Regions from separate parts of the Novosphingobium sp. 11B genome, predicted to be linked through region 2. Evidence: riboswitches for the same ligand, from Rfam matches in the RefSeq annotation. Region 2 holds a riboswitch; each other region holds the start of a gene.
What was found. A riboswitch is a leader RNA that binds a small molecule or an ion and turns the genes downstream of it on or off. The one in region 2 is predicted to bind cobalamin.
Positions count from the first base shown of each region.

Region 1: another riboswitch for cobalamin. It lies ahead of cobW (cobalamin biosynthesis protein CobW); the one in region 2 lies ahead of ACYPYD_RS02455 (TonB-dependent siderophore receptor).
Region 3: another riboswitch for cobalamin. It lies ahead of ACYPYD_RS04455 (cobalamin biosynthesis protein CobG); the one in region 2 lies ahead of ACYPYD_RS02455 (TonB-dependent siderophore receptor).

Region 1 is NZ_BAAILP010000056.1:422-5,524, forward strand. Features, by position in the region: partial or broken gene cobN (cobaltochelatase subunit CobN) at 1-1,921, opposite strand, end outside; gene cobW (cobalamin biosynthesis protein CobW) at 2,154-3,203, opposite strand; cobalamin riboswitch at 3,389-3,630, opposite strand; gene fahA (fumarylacetoacetase) at 3,670-4,974, opposite strand.
Region 2 is NZ_BAAILP010000032.1:28,231-33,966, forward strand. Features, by position in the region: gene ACYPYD_RS02450 (surface lipoprotein assembly modifier) at 87-1,397, opposite strand; cobalamin riboswitch at 1,814-2,068, shown strand; gene ACYPYD_RS02455 (TonB-dependent siderophore receptor) at 2,312-4,348, shown strand; gene ACYPYD_RS02460 (DUF4198 domain-containing protein) at 4,387-5,121, shown strand; gene ACYPYD_RS02465 (PaaI family thioesterase) at 5,692-5,736, opposite strand, start outside.
Region 3 is NZ_BAAILP010000055.1:476-6,211, reverse strand. Features, by position in the region: gene ACYPYD_RS04475 (cobalt-precorrin-6A reductase) at 1-273, shown strand, start outside; gene cobJ (precorrin-3B C(17)-methyltransferase) at 237-1,013, opposite strand; gene cobI (precorrin-2 C(20)-methyltransferase) at 1,010-1,747, opposite strand; gene ACYPYD_RS04460 (precorrin-8X methylmutase) at 1,744-2,373, opposite strand; gene ACYPYD_RS04455 (cobalamin biosynthesis protein CobG) at 2,373-3,455, opposite strand; cobalamin riboswitch at 3,698-3,913, opposite strand; gene ACYPYD_RS04450 (FAD-binding protein) at 4,153-4,416, opposite strand; partial or broken gene ACYPYD_RS04445 (sulfatase-like hydrolase/transferase) at 4,463-5,736, opposite strand, start outside.

The DNA of each region.
Region 1 (5,103 bases), on a different contig from region 2:
GCGGGTCCATCCCGGCGGCGAGGTAGTATTCGTCCACCAGCGCCTCGAGGTGCTTGAGCGGCCCGTAGCTTTCCGCGCGCGTCAGCGGCGGCGTCAGGTGATCGATGATGACTGCACCGATGCGGCGCTTGGCCTGCGTGCCCTCGCCGGGGTCGTTGACGATGAAGGGGTAGAGCTGCGGCAGCGGCCCGGCGCAGATCTCGGGGAAGCATGTCGCAGAGAGCGAGATCGCCTTGCCGGGCAGCCATTCGAGATTGCCGTGCTTGCCCACATGCACCAGCGCTTGCGCGCCGAACCGCCGCCCCAGCCAGACGTGGAAGGCGAGGTAGGCGTGCGGCGGCGGCAGCGCCGGGTCGTGGTAGGTTTCCTTGGCGTCGATGTTGTACCCCCGCGCCGGTTGCACGGCGACGCAGACATTGCCGAAGCGGTGGACTGCCAGCCGGAACGCGCCGTCCTTCACGAAGGGATCGGCAGAGGGCGCACCCCAGCGCTCCAGCATCTTCTTGCGTGCGCTTTCGGGCACTCCGGCGAAGGCGGCTTCGTAGTCGGCCAGCGGCAGCGAAATCTCGCCGGGTCGATCCAGTGATGTGAGGTCGTTGGTCACCCCGCCGGTCATCAGCCGCATCAGCGCCTGCCCGTCCTCGGGCGCGCCGCCGGTATCGTATCCGGCGGCACGAAGGCTGGAGAGGATCGAGGCCGCGCTGGCGGGCGTGTCGAGGCCGACGCCATTGCCGATCCGCCCGTCGCGGTTGGGATAGTTGGCGAGCACCAGCGCCACCTTGCGCTGCGCGGGCACGGTACGGCGCAGGCTCGCCCAGTTGGCGGCGAGGTCTGCTACGAAGGCCACGCGATCGGGCGCGACGCGGGGGACGACGATGCCGCACTTCGTCACTTCGTCGAAGCGTTCGGCGGCCTTGAAGGCGACGGCGCGGGTGAACAGGCGGCCGTCGAGTTCGGGAAGCGCCACGTTCATCGCCAGATCGCGCGGGCCGAGGCCGCGTGCGGCGGCCTGCCAGTCCGCTTCCTCGACACCCGCGAAAGCGACCTGCAGGATCGGGCAGTCGGCGCGTTCGAGAACCCCGCCGACGCGCGGCTCGCCCGAGGACGAGGAGGCGAAGCTGGTGGCATTGACGATCACGTCGGGCGCGATCTCGGCCATCAGGCCGCCGAGCCAGTCGATGGCGAAAGGCTCTCGCAGCGCGCGGACATGGACGGCGGCGACGTTGAACCCGCGCATTTGCAATGCGGCGACCATCGCGTCCACGGCGTCGAGCGTGCCCGCGATCATCAGCGCGCGGTAGAATACCAGCAGCACGACAGGGGCGTCGGGGCGCCATGATGCGCGCAAGTCGGCCAAGCTCGGCCGATCCACGCCTTGCAGGTAGAGCCCGGCGTCGGCCACCGGCACCGGATCGTCCGGCTGGCCGCAGTCCGCGCCGATCAGCCTTGCGGCGGTGCGCAGGAACGACAGGGCATTGGCGCTGCCGCCCTGCCGCAGGTAGTCGCGGAGGTGCTCGACCGTCTCGGCGGGGAGGGTGGAGGCGACCGTCAGCGTCGGATCATCCTCACGCCCGTCGGCGATGGCGGCGAAGGCGATGCCCTTCTCGCGGGCGATCAGCGCGATTTCGTCGATGCCGTAGGGCCAGTAGCTCTTGCCGCCGAGCAGCACCACGCAGACGAATTTTGCGTGGGCGATCACCTTCTCGACGTAAAGGTCGACCGAATACGGGTGCCGCAACTGCAGCAGGTTGGCGAGGCGGACGCTCGGCGCGCCCTCCGGCAGCCCTGCCGCCGCTTTGGCGAAGCAGGCGAGTTCGCTGTCCGCCACCGTCAGGATGACGACGTCGCCCGGCGGCTGGTCGAGGTCGATCGCCTCCTCGCCGTTGGAGATCGTGCCCGGGGTGGCGGAAAGCAGGTGCATCAGGCGGCGCTCGCCGGGCTGACGGCAGTGCGAACCGCCCTGGATTGCTTCACCCGCTGCGCGGGTTCGCAATGACGGAGGAGGGGGGGAAGCCGCAGATCTTCGTTCAACGCCGGTTCGCCTCCCCACCGCTCGTCATTGCGAGCGCAGCGAAGCAATCCAGGGCGGTTTGCGCGGCTCTGGATTGCCGCGCTACGCTCGCAATGACGAAGGTTGGGGTACATGGTTGTGCTTACGCCGGGACCGAACCTAGCACACCCGCCAGCGCGGCTTCGATGGCCGCGCGGTCCAGCCCCTTCTGGCCGATAACCACCAGCTGCGTGCGGCGCGGTTCTTCGAGCTTCCACGCGCGGTCGAAGAAGTGCTGGATGCGCGGGCCGACGCCCTGCAGGACGAGGCGGCTGGGCTTGCCCGCCAGCGCGACCATGCCCTTCACGCGCAGCACGTCGTGCGCGGCGATCTGTTCCTTCAGGCCTACCAGCAGCGCGTCGAGATCGGCCACTTCGCCGCCGTTCAGGATGAAGGTGTCGAAGTCGTCATGGTCGTGATCGTCGGCCAGGCCGTCGATGTGCGACTTGCGGCTGTCGAGGTCGTCCTCGGCCGCCGCGACGATGCCGAGCAGCGCGGCGATATCCACCGCGCCGTGGTCCGCGCGCACGATCTTGACGCCGGGGCGCGTCTCGGCGGCGACGGTCTTCTCGACTTCGGCCAGCACGTCCGCATCAACGAGGTCGGTCTTGTTGAGCACCACCATGTCGGCGCAGCCCAGCTGTTCCTCGAACAGTTCCTCGAGCGGGCTGTCGTGGTCGAGGTTGGGATCGGCGGCGCGGGCGGCGGCGAGGGCTTCCTCGTCCGTGGCGAAGCGACCGGCGGCGACGGCATCGGCGTCGATCAGGGCGATCACGCCGTCCACCGTCGCGCGGGTGCGGATGTCAGGCCACTGGAAGGCCTTGACCAGTGGCTTGGGCAGCGCGAGGCCGGAGGTTTCGATGATGATGTGGTCGGGCGGCGTCTCGCGATCCAGCAGCTTCTGCATCGTCGGCAGGAAGTCGTCGGCCACGGTGCAGCAGATGCAGCCGTTGGCGAGTTCGAGGATGTCGTCCTCGGGGCAGGCTTCGTCGTTGCAGCCCTTGACCAGTTCGCTGTCGACGCCGACGTCGCCGAACTCGTTGATGACGAGGGCGAGGCGGCGGCCCTTTGCGTTCTGCAGAAGGTGGCGGATCAGCGTGGTCTTGCCGGCGCCGAGGAAGCCGGTGATGACGGTGGTGGGTACTTTGCTCAAGGCTCTCAACTCCCGCGCCGGCGACTTCTCGCGGCGGGGCGTACCGGCGCTTTCGCGCCGGCGCGGGGCAGGGGCGACGGACAGGCGCGAAGACGCCCGGCGACCTGCTCCGCCGCGGCCCCGGGCCGCATGCGTGTCGTCGCTCAGACGGTGAACCGTGCCGCGGCCATCCCCTGGACCAAGGCAAGAGCGACCAGACGCCGGCAGGTCTCCTGGCTCGCGGGTCACAGCTTGATGCACGGCCTTCCCGAAGCCTCGCATGTCGCAGCGTCCGGCCTCAGTGGCTGCCCGTCCCGCTGGGGACAGGCGATGTGCATCGCGCTCGCCGCTTACAGTTGCAGGGACAGCTGCGGATTCGAACGGCGAACCGTTCCCACCGCCTTCCCTTTTAAGCCCCTTGCGGGGCACCGGCGCGATCTTGTTCCCGGCGGATACCGGGAGGCAGGGGTGGGCGCAAGTGTTGGTTTCAGCGTGCCGGAAGGATGCGGGCGCGGCATTCTCCGAAACCGATGGAAACGAAGCCGTCAGCGGCGGCGGTGGCGGTGATGGAGATTTCGTCGCCGTCCTCCAGGAACGTGCGGGTCTCGCCACTGGCCAAGGTGAGGGGCGACTTGTCGCCCTGCGACAATTCCATGAGGCTGCCGAAACCCTCTCGCTCGGGAGCGGAAATCGTGCCGGTGCCGAGCAGGTCGCCGGGCGTCAGGTTGCAGCCGTTGGATGCATGGTGCGCGACCATCTGGTTCACCGTCCAGTACATGTTGGTCGCCGGGCCGTGGCTGAGGCGATGGGGCGGAAGCCCGGCCTTGCGCATGGCCTGCGTGGTCAGGTGGACCTGCAGCATGACGCCCAGCGCGCCGTGGGCCTGATCATCCGCGTCAGACAGATAGGGCAGGGGCTGCGGGTCGCCTTCCGGTCGGGGCGGCTGGGCCGCGCGGAAGGGCGCGAGGGCTTCGGGCGTGACGACCCATGGCGAAATCGTCGAGTGGAAGTTCTTCGACAGGAACGGGCCGAGCGGCTGGTATTCCCACCCCTGCACATCGCGCGCGGACCAGTCGTTGAGCAGGCAAAAACCGGCGATATGCTGCGCAGCATCGGTGATCGGAACAGGCTCGCCGAGGTCGTTGCCGCGGCCGATCCAGACGCCCATTTCCAGTTCGTAGTCGAGCCTTGCAGTCGGCGCGAAGATCGGCGCATCGGCCTCGGGCGGTTTGCGCTGGCCGGTGGGGCGCACGACCGGAACACCCGAGGGACGGATCGAGGACGCGCGGCCGTGATAGCCGATCGGCACGTGCTTGTAGTTGGGCAGCAGCGGGTTGTCCGGGCGGAACTGGCGGCCGATGTTGTTGGCGTGATGGATACCGACATAGAAGTCGGTGTAGTCGCCGATGCGCGTCGGCAGGTGCAGCATGCAGGCTTCGACCGGGTGCAGCATGGGCTCGATGACCGGCCGCCTGGCTTCGTCGCAGAGCAGGTCGGAGAGGGCATGGCGCAGGGCGCGGCGGTCTTGCGCGGGAATGGCCAGCAGGCGGGCCATGTCCGCATTGCTGCAGATTTCGGCGAGGTTTGCGGGGACGAGGCCTGCTGCGGCCAGTGCCCGGATGTCCAGGACCTGGTTGCCGATTGCCACGCCGATCCGCGTCGGTGTCTCTTCTGAGGTTGAGAACACACCGAAGGGCAGGTTCTGGACCGGGAAGTCGCGGTGGCCGTCGGCGCTGTCGACCCAGCTTTTGCGAGCGGGGTCATGGGTTTCGTCGATGGTCCACCAGTTCACAGGTCGCTCTCCATATTCTCTCGTTGTCCCGGACTTGATCCGGGACCGCTGGCCTTGAACAGTCCACCTTTCGATGAGCGCAGACCAGCAAGGTCGCATCTAAAGACCGCCAGCGGTCCCGGATCAAGT
Region 2 (5,736 bases):
AGGCCGCCAGTGCGAGGCTCAGCGCGGTCAGCGAAACGATCGCCGAATTGCGTGCGGTTGGAATTGAAGTCATGAGCCCTCCCCCTTTAGAATGCCGAAGTGACGCCGAACTCGGCGACGACGCGGCGATAGTCGTAGATCTCGATGGAGGAGCGGTTGCGCTCCCATTTGAGGCGCACCAGCGGCGCGAAGCTGCCAAGGTGCAGCGCCCGCAAGGTAGCAGCGATGCTGGCGCTGTAGCGGTCCTCGACCCGGCGGTTCGGGTAGAGGAACAGGCGCGCGTCCGATTCCAGGTGGCTGTAGGCCAGCGTGCCCACCAGCGTCGTGCGGCCCATTTCGCGAAACAAGTAGGCCGAGGTTCCGCCCATCGCCAGCGAGTACCCCGGATCGCGCGCCGCCTCGCGGAAGCCGAAAGCCTGCACGCCGCCGCCGAAGCGCGCACTGAAGGCGCGGTCGAAGTTCGCCGAAAGCGTGAAGTCGTCCGCCGTCTGCAGCGCGTTGCGTCGGTTGGTGACATGGGCGATGTTGCCGTCGAGCCGCACTTGCCCGCGCTTGCCCACCGGCCGCTGCCAGCTGACGCCGCCGCCGATCGTGGTGCTGAACAGATGCCCCCCGAACCATCGCCGCGCCGGGCCCGCCGAGACGGTCAGCTGGTTGCTGCCCCAGGTATATTGCGGCCCGGCCTGGATCGCGACGGTGACGTCGTTGAAGTCTTTCTCGCGGTAGAGCGTCGCGCCCGTGGAAGCGCGCACCAGCAGATCGGCGCCGGGCTCGATGCCGAGGCGAAAGTAGCCTTGGCCCTGAAGGGCAAGTCCCACGCCCGACTTCGCGCGGGCATCCTCGTCGAGCGAGAAGTCGCCGATCACGGTGCCCAAGGTGTCGGACCGCGTGGCCCGGTTGATGTTGCTGTCCGGCGCCAGCGCGACCTCGACGGAGCCGCCCAGCGGCTTTCGGGCGTTGAGCGCGCGCGAGTAGAAGTGCACCAGCTGCTCCACTGCGGAAGGCAGTCCGGCGGCTTGAGCCGCGCGCAGTTCCTTGCGGGCCGCCCCCATGTTGCCGAGCATCGCCTGCATTCGCGCCAGTTCGAGGCGCACACGCGCGGCGCCCGGCTTGTCGTCGAGGATGCGGCGGAATTCGAGCGCGGCATCGCCGTAGCGCCCGAGATCGTCGGCCAGCATCAGGCCAAGGCGAAAGCGCGCCTCGGTGCGCACCTCGAGGTCGACATCCTGCGTCAGTGCGCGATAGGCGACTTCGGCAGTGGGGAAATCGCGGCGATCACGCGCCCGCCCGGCCAGCGCGAACACTTGCGCGGCCGAGAGATGGTCAGGCGCGGAAACCGGCACGGTCAGGGCCCCCTGGACCTGCGCGCCCGCGCTGGTCGCGATGCCCGCCAGCATCGCCACGACCAGCAGTCGACGAATTGAAATGATACACCCCCGTTTGTACGCCTTGCTATCGTACTAAAACGGCTGTTGTCCAGATGGATCGCATGCCAGTCTTGTGCGTCGTTCGCTTTTAGCTCGGTCTTGCGTTGTCTAACGAACAGGCCCTGTGACAATCCCAGCAACCGAAGCCCTTCTGCGGAGCACAGCGCGGAGGAAAGACTGCTGAAGAGTAGGGGCTAAGGACATCTAGACTTTTTCATGACAGGGGAGGGTTGCGAGCTGCCGGAACCAGACCGTCTGCACCTGAGCATGGGGATTTGGCCCCTGAACGTCCACAAAGGGTCGGCTTCGAACGCCTTGACCAATAGATCTGCTATTGCGAATTGACATCAATCCGGATAACGCCCGTCGTGTTCGGCCGCTTCGGCAGCCGGGCTGATCGCGTCGGTGCCTTGAGAAAGGCTTAAAAGGGAACGCGGTGAGGATGGGCCGATACTCTCGGCTCGCCCGAATCCGAGGCTGTCCCTGCAACTGTGAGCGGCGAGCGCGATGTACATGTGCGGACGGGCAAGGCCCGCGCCGCCAGCCACTGGGCCGGACGCTAACTCCTGCGAGGCCTGGGAAGGCCGTGCATCAAGCTGTGACCCGCAAGCCAGGAGACCTGCCGAAGCATTGGTCGCTCTTGCCTGACCCAGGGGATGGTCTCGGCACGGTCAGTTTTCTCCGTCTGAGCGACGAGAATGCGGCGGGGGGCCGCATCGGTGTCGTGCGTCGGCCGCCTTTTGGGGTGTCCGGCTGCCGTGCGTGCCGACCGTTCGCGCGGACGCCTCCCGCCTGGTGCTGCTCGACGCCCCGGGGGGAATGACTTGAAACCGACGACCAAGGCCGGACTGCTTGCTGGCGCATTTGCGCTGATCCCGGTCCCCATGCTGGCACAAGCCGCCGAGTCCGAGAGCGCTGACGATCCGATCGTCGTCACGGGCAAGAGCGGCACCTACAACGCCACCCGCTCCACCAGTGCGACCCGCACCGACACGCCGCTCCTTGAAGTGCCGCAATCGGTGACGGCATTGACGCGGCAGGTAGTGGACGACCTTCAGGCCAACCGCGTCGAGGACGTGCTGGCTTATGCGGGCGGCATTACGCGGGGCAACAACTTCGGCGGCACCGGCCTGACCGACTACAATCTGCGCGGCTTCACCTCCTCAGAGTATTTCCGCAACGGTTTCCCGATGAACCGTGGCTATCCACCCGCCCCAGATTCGATCGCGGTGGAGCGCGTGGATGTCCTGCGTGGACCGGCGGCGCTACTCTATGGCCGCGGCGATCCGGGCGGCACCTTCAACATCGTCTCGCGCGCGCCTGCCGAGCGGACGGCGCAGACGGTCAGCGGGCGGATTGACAGCTTCGGCGGATGGCGCGGCACGGTGGACGCCACCGGCCCTGTCGATAGCGGCCAGACCGTGCGCTATCGCCTTGGCGCAGCGGTGGAAGGCGGCGACACTTTCCGCGACCATATCCAGTCCGACCGCATCGTCGTTGCCCCGGTGGTCGCCTGGGATGCGTCCTCCGATCTGACATTCACGCTTGGCGGCGAGTTCGTGCAGGTCAAGACCCCGCTCGATCGCGGAAATCCAGCTTTCCGTACCCAGATGGACATCGCTATCCCTTCCTCCCGGTTCTTCGGGGAGCCGTCGGTCGGCCGCTGGCGCGTACGCAATGGGCTCGGCAACATCGTCGCCGACTACAAGCTGGGCCGCGATTGGCAGCTGCGCGCGGGGATGCAGTACTACAACGGCGAGCTGGGCGGCCCTGGCATCCAGGCATCCAGCGTGCGGGCCGATGGCCGCACCCTGGTTCGCACCTACAGCGAACGGACGCTGCGATGGCGCGATCTCGATGCGCAGGTCAACCTGACCGGCAAATTCGCCACCGGCACGATCGAGCACGAAATGCTGCTGGGCGCCGAATTCGAGGCGTTTCACTATACCGAGGTGATCCGCAATTCGAGCCCGACGCTCTCGCCCTTCACGATCGACATCTTCGCCCCGGTCTACGGATCGGCCATTCCGCCGCTCAACGGCAGCTTCACCAGCATCCGCACGCAGACGCGCACCTTCGCCGGGTATGCGCAAGATCAGCTATCGCTGCTGCCTTGGCTGAAAGTGCTGGTCGGCGGGCGGCTTGAACGCTTCGAAAGCGACAACCTCAACCTGCGCAACGGCGTGACTTCCGCCTTCAAGCAGACGGTCTTCACCCCGCGTCTGGGCACGGTCTTCGTGCTCAACCGGCAGGTATCGCTCTACGGCAGCTATGCGCGCTCCAACAAACCGAACACGGCGGCCGATGCGAACGGCAACGTGCTCGATCCCGAGCGGGGCACCAGCTACGAGGCGGGCGTGAAGCTCGAACTGCTGGACGGCAGGCTGAGCGCGACGGCGGCGCTGTTCCACACCACCAAGCAGAATGTCGCCACGACCGACCCGGACAACCTCGATTACAGCATCGCTGCAGGCGAAGTGCGCAGCCGGGGCATCGACATCTCCGTCACTGGCAACATCACGCGCGCCTGGCGCGTGGTGGGCGGTTATGCCTTCGCCGATTCCGAGGTGACGAAGGACAACCGCCTGCCGCTCGGGCAGCGGCTTCCCAACACGCCGCGCCATTCGGCCAGCCTGCTCAATGTCTACGAGTTTCAGGACGGCGCCCTCAAGGGTCTGGGTGCCGGTGCGGGCGTCACCTATCTGGGCGGACGCATAGCCGGCACGGCGGCCACCGCGCCATACATCCGGCCCTACGCCACGGTGAACCTGCTCGCGTACTACCCGCTGGCCGAAAACGTGAAGCTGCAGGTCAACGTCAACAACCTGTTCGACAAAAAGTACGCCGAGCGCGGCTTCGGCAGCAATCTGTATCCGGGCGCGCCCTTGAGTGCGGTCGCCAGCATCACGGTCGGCCTGTGATGCGCCTCTTCGATCAAAACCAAGCAAGGATGTGCACGATGAAAACCGCGTTGAATGCGACGATCCTCACCTCGCTCCTCACGCTCTGTGCCGTGCCCGCGCAGGCCCATGGCATCTACCTGACCGAACGCTCGAAGCAGATCGTGCTCGTCTACGGCGAAGGGGCTGACGACATGGACATGGTGAAGCGCGAGCCGCTGATCGACACCGTCGCCGCCTATGATGCTGCGGGCGCGCCGATCAAGGCATCCCACCGGGTCTCGGGCCTCGCCATGCTCGTCGAGACCGAAGCCAAGCCCGCATTCGTCGCTGCCATTCTGCAGAACGGTGTGTGGTCGCGCATGAAGGGTGGCAAGTACGAGAAGAAGGGCCTCGACGAGATGCCCGGCGCCGAAATCTCGACCAACAACGTCAAGTATGCGGTCCGCATCCAGGGCGAACTTATGGGTAGGGTGCCGGCCCTATCCGGACAGGCGCTGCAGATCATGCCGGTCGGCCCGATCCCGAAGCTGCTGGGGCAGAAGCTGAAGTACAAGGTTCTCTTCCAGGGGCAGCCGGTGGCCGGGGCCCGCCTCATCGCCGACTTCGTGAACGACCCGGACGCGAAGGAAGTTGTGACCGGGGCGGACGGCACGGTCATGCTCGTAGTGCGCAACCAGGGCCTCAATGTCGTTCATGCCGTCTACAACGGGCCGAGCGACAACCCGACCAGGTACCGCAACGTCGAACTTACGGCGACGCTGAGTTTCACGCTGGAGCACAAGCCGGAGTAGCGTTGGCTTCGCCTTTGCGCCGAAACAGCGGTAAGGCGAGCCAGCAGGAAGAGAGTTGTGGTTGTCCATCGGAAGAGTTACTCCGCTCATGCACGGCCAGAGGGCGGAGCAAGCCGTGCATCTTCGGCTAGCATCTCTGAGGGGTGAATGGTGAAAAGCAGTAGGTCACACCCTTTTTGAAACGCCCACATCTTTGCGATCCTTACGCCACCCGGGACCTTCCTAACGGCGGTCCTAAGCGCTCAAAATGCGAAAGCGGACCAACCGCTCCTGGGGACGCGAAATTTGCTTCTGAATGGCAAGGATGGGTCGAGGGCGGCAAAGGCTTCTACGCGCCCATCCTGGCTGTTCAATTGGGAAAATGGCGCGCCCATTAGCCGACATTCTGCTGAGGACCGGGCTGGGACGAAGCCGTCGTTCCCAAGTAGTCTTTCTAATGGCGCGTTTTGTCGTCCGCGGGCGTACCGACCTTGCACGCCTGTCATCGTCGGCGTTTGGTGTTGCCAGGAAAAAGACTGGCGAGGAGCTAGCGCCATACTCGAGAAAGTCGCCAGTCCGGAGCGCTGGAAATCAATCTTCGCGCTCTTCGCGCCTGATCGGAAACACCAGCAACGT
Region 3 (5,736 bases), on a different contig from region 2:
CTGCCCCATCATACCCTCGTCGTCGATTGCGGGCCGTTTACCGTCGATAATGACACCCGCCTTCTGCGCGACCATGCGATCGACCTTGTGGTCTGCAAGAACGCGGGTGGCAGCGGCGCTGAGGCCAAGCTGGTTGCCGCACGCAATCTCGGCTTGTCGGTGCTGATGATCGAGCGGCCGAAGCTGCCCGCCCGCACCGAGTTCCTCCGCCCAGGAGAGGTGCTCGACTGGATCGGTCATACGCCATTGTCCGGAACCGAACGCGGCGTGTAGAGAATCGGCGGCCCCGGTCGTTCAATCAATCGCGTGCGGCTCGACCCGACGATCACCACGGTGCGCATGTCCGCCATATCCGCGCGGGCTTGCCCCAGTGGGACGATCCGCAGCGTTTCCTCCGGCGTAGACACTGCGTGGGCGAACAGGATGAGGCGTTCGTGGCCGCAGGCGTCGCGCAGCACTTCCAGAACTCTTGCGAAGCCCTCCGGCCTTGCCCGCGATCGCGGATTGTAGAACGCCATGGCAAAGTCCGCTTCCGCCGCTAATCTCAGGCGTCGCTCGATCACGCCCCACGGCTTGAGGTTGTCGGAGAGGTTGATCGCGCAGAAATCATGCCCCAGCGGCGCACCGGCCCGCGCGGCAGCGGCGAGCATGGCGGTAATCCCCGGCAGCACACGGATGTCGAGGTCAAGCCACAATTGCGGCCCCGCTTCCAGTGCCTCGAACAGCGCAGAGGCCATGGCGAAAACCCCCGGATCGCCGGAGGACACAACGACAACCCTGCGCCCCCGCACTGCAAGATCGAGCGCAAACGCTGCCCGGTCCAGTTCCACGCGGTTGTCGGAAGGATGCAGCGTCAACCCCGGACGCGGGGCCACTCGCGCAACATAGGGAATGTAGCCGACCACGTCAGTCGCATCGGCCAGAACTGCGGTCACTTCGGGCGTCACCAAAGCCTCGTTGCCCGGCCCTAGCCCGACGACGGCAACCCATCCTTGCTCGACAGCCCTTGTCATGGACGCCGCCCCTGTCCGTGGATCAGCAGGATCGAGAAATAAGGCGCGACCTCTTGCGCATCGACCAGTCGCGTTACGCTCTGCCCCGGCATTGCGGCGTGTTCGACGAGCCATGCGGCCTGCTCGCGCCCGGCTGCGGCTACTGCACGGCGCAGCTTGGGCAAATTGCGGCCGATCTTCATGACGACAAGGGCATCGGTATCACGGATGCGCCGCACCAGTTCCTCTTCGGGCAGCGTCGCCATCGCCACCGTCAGCACATCATCGCCCCAGGTGATCGGCACGCCCGTGGCGTTCCATGCGCCCGCCATGCCGGTGATTCCGGGAACTACCTCCACCGGAATCTGGCCCGACAGGCGGCTGTGAAGGTGCATGAACGATCCGTAGAAGAACGGATCGCCTTCGCACAGCACCACTACGTCTTCACCGCTGCGGGTCGCCGCCAGCAGCCGGTCGGTGCATTCGGCATAGAAGTCCGAAAGGCAGGCGTTGTAGCGCGGATCGGCCAGTGGGATCTCGGTGGTGACCGGGTATTCCATGGCGATCTCGACCGCGTCGGCGCGCAGCAGACCCTGCGCAATGCGGCGAGCGTGGCCGGAGCGGCCCTTCTTGCGGAAATAGGCGATCTGCCGGGTGCCGCGCACCAATCGATCCGCGCGCACGCTCATGAGGTCTTCCGCGCCGGGACCAAGGCCGACGCCGTGAACCGTCCCGTACTTCTCTGACCCGCTCATTCGGCGCGGCTCGCAAGGGCGTTGACTGCGGCGACGGTGATAGCGCTGCCACCAAGGCGACCTGCGACGATGCAGCAGGGAACAGGTGCCTCCGCCCACAAGGCGTCCTTGGATTCGGCAGCTCCCACAAAGCCCACCGGACAGCCGATGATCGCCGCCGGGCGTGGGCAAGCTGGGTCCTGCAGCATGTTGAGCAAGTGAAACAATGCCGTAGGCGCATTGCCGATGGCCACCACTGCGCCTGCCAGATGCGGCCGCCACAATTCCAGCGCGGCGGCAGAGCGCGTATTGCCCATGACGCGCGCCATTTCCGGCACTTCGGGGTTCGCCAGTGTGCAGATCACCCGGTTGTCGGCAGGCAGACGCGCTCTGGTCACGCCTTCGGACACCATGCGCGCATCGCACAAGATCGGCGCGCCTGCGACCAGCGCCTTGCGCGCAGCCAAGGCGAAACCGTCCGAAAAACGGATATACGCCTCGAGCCCCGCCATGCCTGCCGCATGAATCATCCGTACCGCGACAGGCTCTTCCTCGGCATCGAAGCGCGCGAGATCGGCCTCGGCACGGATGATGGCGAAGGACTGGCGATAGATCGCGGCGCCGTCCTTCTCGTAGACATGCGGCATCAGGAAGCTCCAAGGCGGGCGAGAATTTCGGCGCTGTCCAGCCCTCGGTACAGCGGTTCGGCATCGGCACGGGCACCGAAAGCAAGATCGTAGCGCCCGCTGCGGCCCGTCACCGTCACATCGGCAGGCAGCGGACTGGCGCAGCCCTTCGCGCAGCCGGAGACATGCAGACGCCCCCGCACGACCGGCGCGAGCTGGCGCGCCAGATCGCGCGTCTCCACGCTGGCTTGTGGGCATGTGGGCGCTCCGGGGCAGGCATCGACGCGCAGCAACGGGTCGGCAGGGTCAGTCGAAAGGCCGGGAACGTCGAGCAAGGATGCACCTTCGACAAGGAGCACTCGCCAAGGCGTCAGGCGCAGCCCGGTAACGCCTAAGCGCTGCATCAGGGCCAGCAAAGTCCGGGCTTCAATGCGACCGAATGGCAGGCCATAAGCAACGTGTCCGCGGCCCTCACCCGGTGCGAGCGACGCGGGAGAAGAGGCTGGCCGCGTATCGCCCATGGCCCAAACAGGCAAAGGAGCGCCGTGCTGGACCATCCGCTTGGCCTGAACGCCTCCGCTGTCGACGAACCATCGGGCGAGCGCCAGCAGGGCATCGACCTCTCTCCCAATAGTGAGGCGCACACCTTCGGCACGTCCATCAGCACGCAGTACCAAGGTGCCATCGCAGCCGCGCTCTACACGAAAATCGCCCGCTTCGCAGGCCACCGCCGAAACTTCTCCGGCGTCGATGACGAAACCGACTTTGCCGGGCAACTGTGGGAACTCCGTCAGCCGGTCACGCAGTTCATTCGCAATTCGCACGGTGTCGTCGCCCGCCTGCCATTCCGGAGCGACGAGGATGTTCCGGCGGCCCTCCCGCTCACCATCGCGATCGACAAGGCTCAATGTACACAGGCACTCCAGCAGAGCGGGCCACTGCGCCTCGCTCACACCGCGGATCTGCAGGTTGGCGCGTCGTGTCAGGTCTATCAGGCCGCTGCCATGCGTCAGCGCCGCCTCGCACAAGGCCACCGCTTGCGTAGCGCTCATCCGGCCAAGGTGCGGCTTGACCCGCATCAGCAGCCCATCGCCCGCCGCCATCGGATGCCAGGCATCGGGGCACCAACCCCTTATCACTCCCTCTCCCTGCGCCCTCACAGCCATCCCACCTCGTGCACCGGACCGAAACGAGGATAGGGCTTGCCGACGACAGCCGACCGACGCGGGCCGACGGGCGGGCGCAACAGGCACCCGGCGACACGCGCACGTGCAGCCCCAGCCGCACAGCTTCGTCGCCCAGACGGAAGAACAACCGTGCCGTGACCATCCCCTGGACCAAGGCAAGAGCGACCAGTGCGCCGGCAGGTCTCCTGGCTCGCGGGTCACGGCTTGATGCACGCCTTCCCGGACTTTGCAGCCCAGTGGCTGCCCTTTCGAAAGGGCCAGTGCATCGCGCTACCCGCTTACAGTTGCAGGGACAGCCGCGGATTTGGGGGCAAGCCCCCGCACCGCATTCCCGATTAAGCCCCGTCAGGGGCACCGGCGCGATCATGTTTTACAGTTGGAAACCAATTGCAAAGCCGCCCTTACAGTGATCCAGCGCATGCACAAGGTGCAATAGCTTTTCATCGCTACGTATGAACCGACCCTTTCCGGCCGCTCAGCGGCCAATTTTTCGCTACTAGGTTCGGAAAGTCCGGTTTCTTATCATGGCGCCCATGGCTCGCCGTAGATGGGGCCAAGTCGCGGGCAGCAAAGTGCATCAGCAATCTGCTTCCCCTTATCGGCGCTGGATATCTCAGTGATTGGAAATATGCTCTCCCAAATGACGTCCAGCGATGTAACCGAAGGTCATGCTTGACCCTAATGTGCCGCCCGCTCCGCCGTAGACGTCGCCCAGCACCGCCGCCATCGCGTTGCCCGTAGCGTAAAGACCGGGGATCGGGTTGCCGCTCCAGCCGATAACCTGAGCTTCAGCGTTGGTCTTGCGACCGCCTGCAGTGCCCAGCCCGCCAGCTTCCATCTTGACCGCGAAGTACGGCCCCTGATCGATCTTGCCCAAAGTGCGGAACGGCGCTTCGAATGCGGTATCGCCCCACATATAAAAGTTACTTCAGCTTGAACTCGAGTTTGCGAAGCGTCCCCGAGAACCGGCTGCTCGCGATCGTGTAGTCGCAGTTTACCGGGGTGATGGTGTCCATGCCGACGTCGAACCCCTCGGTATGAGACATCCAGCCCCGGATCGTACGCCCGATCCGCCCGCTGCCGACCGGCTTACCATCGATGCTGATCGTCAGCGTGCCGCCCGAGCCCAGCTCCTGCTTGTCCGCTTGGAAAGCCGCAGTCAGGCTATGGTGACCTGCCGCAACCGGCTGCGCCGCGCGGATGGTGAACTGGTCCGTCCCCACCGCATTGTAGTGGAACACCGGCACCCCGTCCTTCAGGTAGAAGGCATAGCCGCCGAAGCGCCCGCCCTGCGTCACCAGCACGCCTTGCGCTCCTGCGGGCAGATCCACGTCGGCGTCGATCGTGAAGGATTTGCCGATGGTGTGCGGCGCGGCGTCCTCGTTCAGATGGCTGAGCGGGGCGAGATAGGTGAACTCGGTGCGGTTGCCGCCAAGCGTCGGACGGCCCTCTGCACCCTGGCTGTAGTCGTGGATCGGCAGGATGTTGTTCGCCGCCGCCTCCTTCCAGAACAGATCCTGCAGTTCCTTGAGCTTCGCCGGGTTCTTCGCTGCAAGGTCGTTGGCGGTGGTGAAGTCCTTGTCGAGATTGAACAGGGTCCACTTGCGGTTCTCCGGGCCGACGCCAAGCTTGCGGTCCTCGCCCACGCCCACTTCCCACGCCATGCGCTTGGGCAAGGTGCCCGCCATCCAGCCATCGTGGTAGATGCCGAAGTTCTCCATCATCTCGTAGACTTGCGTGCGCCGCGCGGAAGGGGCCTTGGGCGCCGCGAAGCTGTAGGCAAGGCTGATGCCGTCGATCGGCTGCTGCTTCACGCCCTGCACGGTTTCGGGCGCCTTGACGCCTGCCGCCTCAAGGATCATCGGCGCGACGTCGCTGACATGGGCGTACTGGCTGCGGAAGGTGCCGCCGTCGCGGATGCGTGCGGGCCATGACACGACCATGCCGTTGCGCGTGCCGCCCGCCTGCGAAGCGATCTGCTTCCACCACGGATAGGGGCTGTTCATCGCCCAGGCCCATGCAGCGTTGAAGTGGTTGTAGACGTAAGGCCCGCCGATCTCGTCGTAGTGCGAGGCGAGTTCGGCGAAGGTCTCCTGGTGCCCGGTGATCGCGGACTGTTCGAAGGCAAGGCCGTCGAGACCGCCTTCGGCGCTCGATCCGTTGTCGCCCTCGATATAGACGATCATCGTGTTGTCGT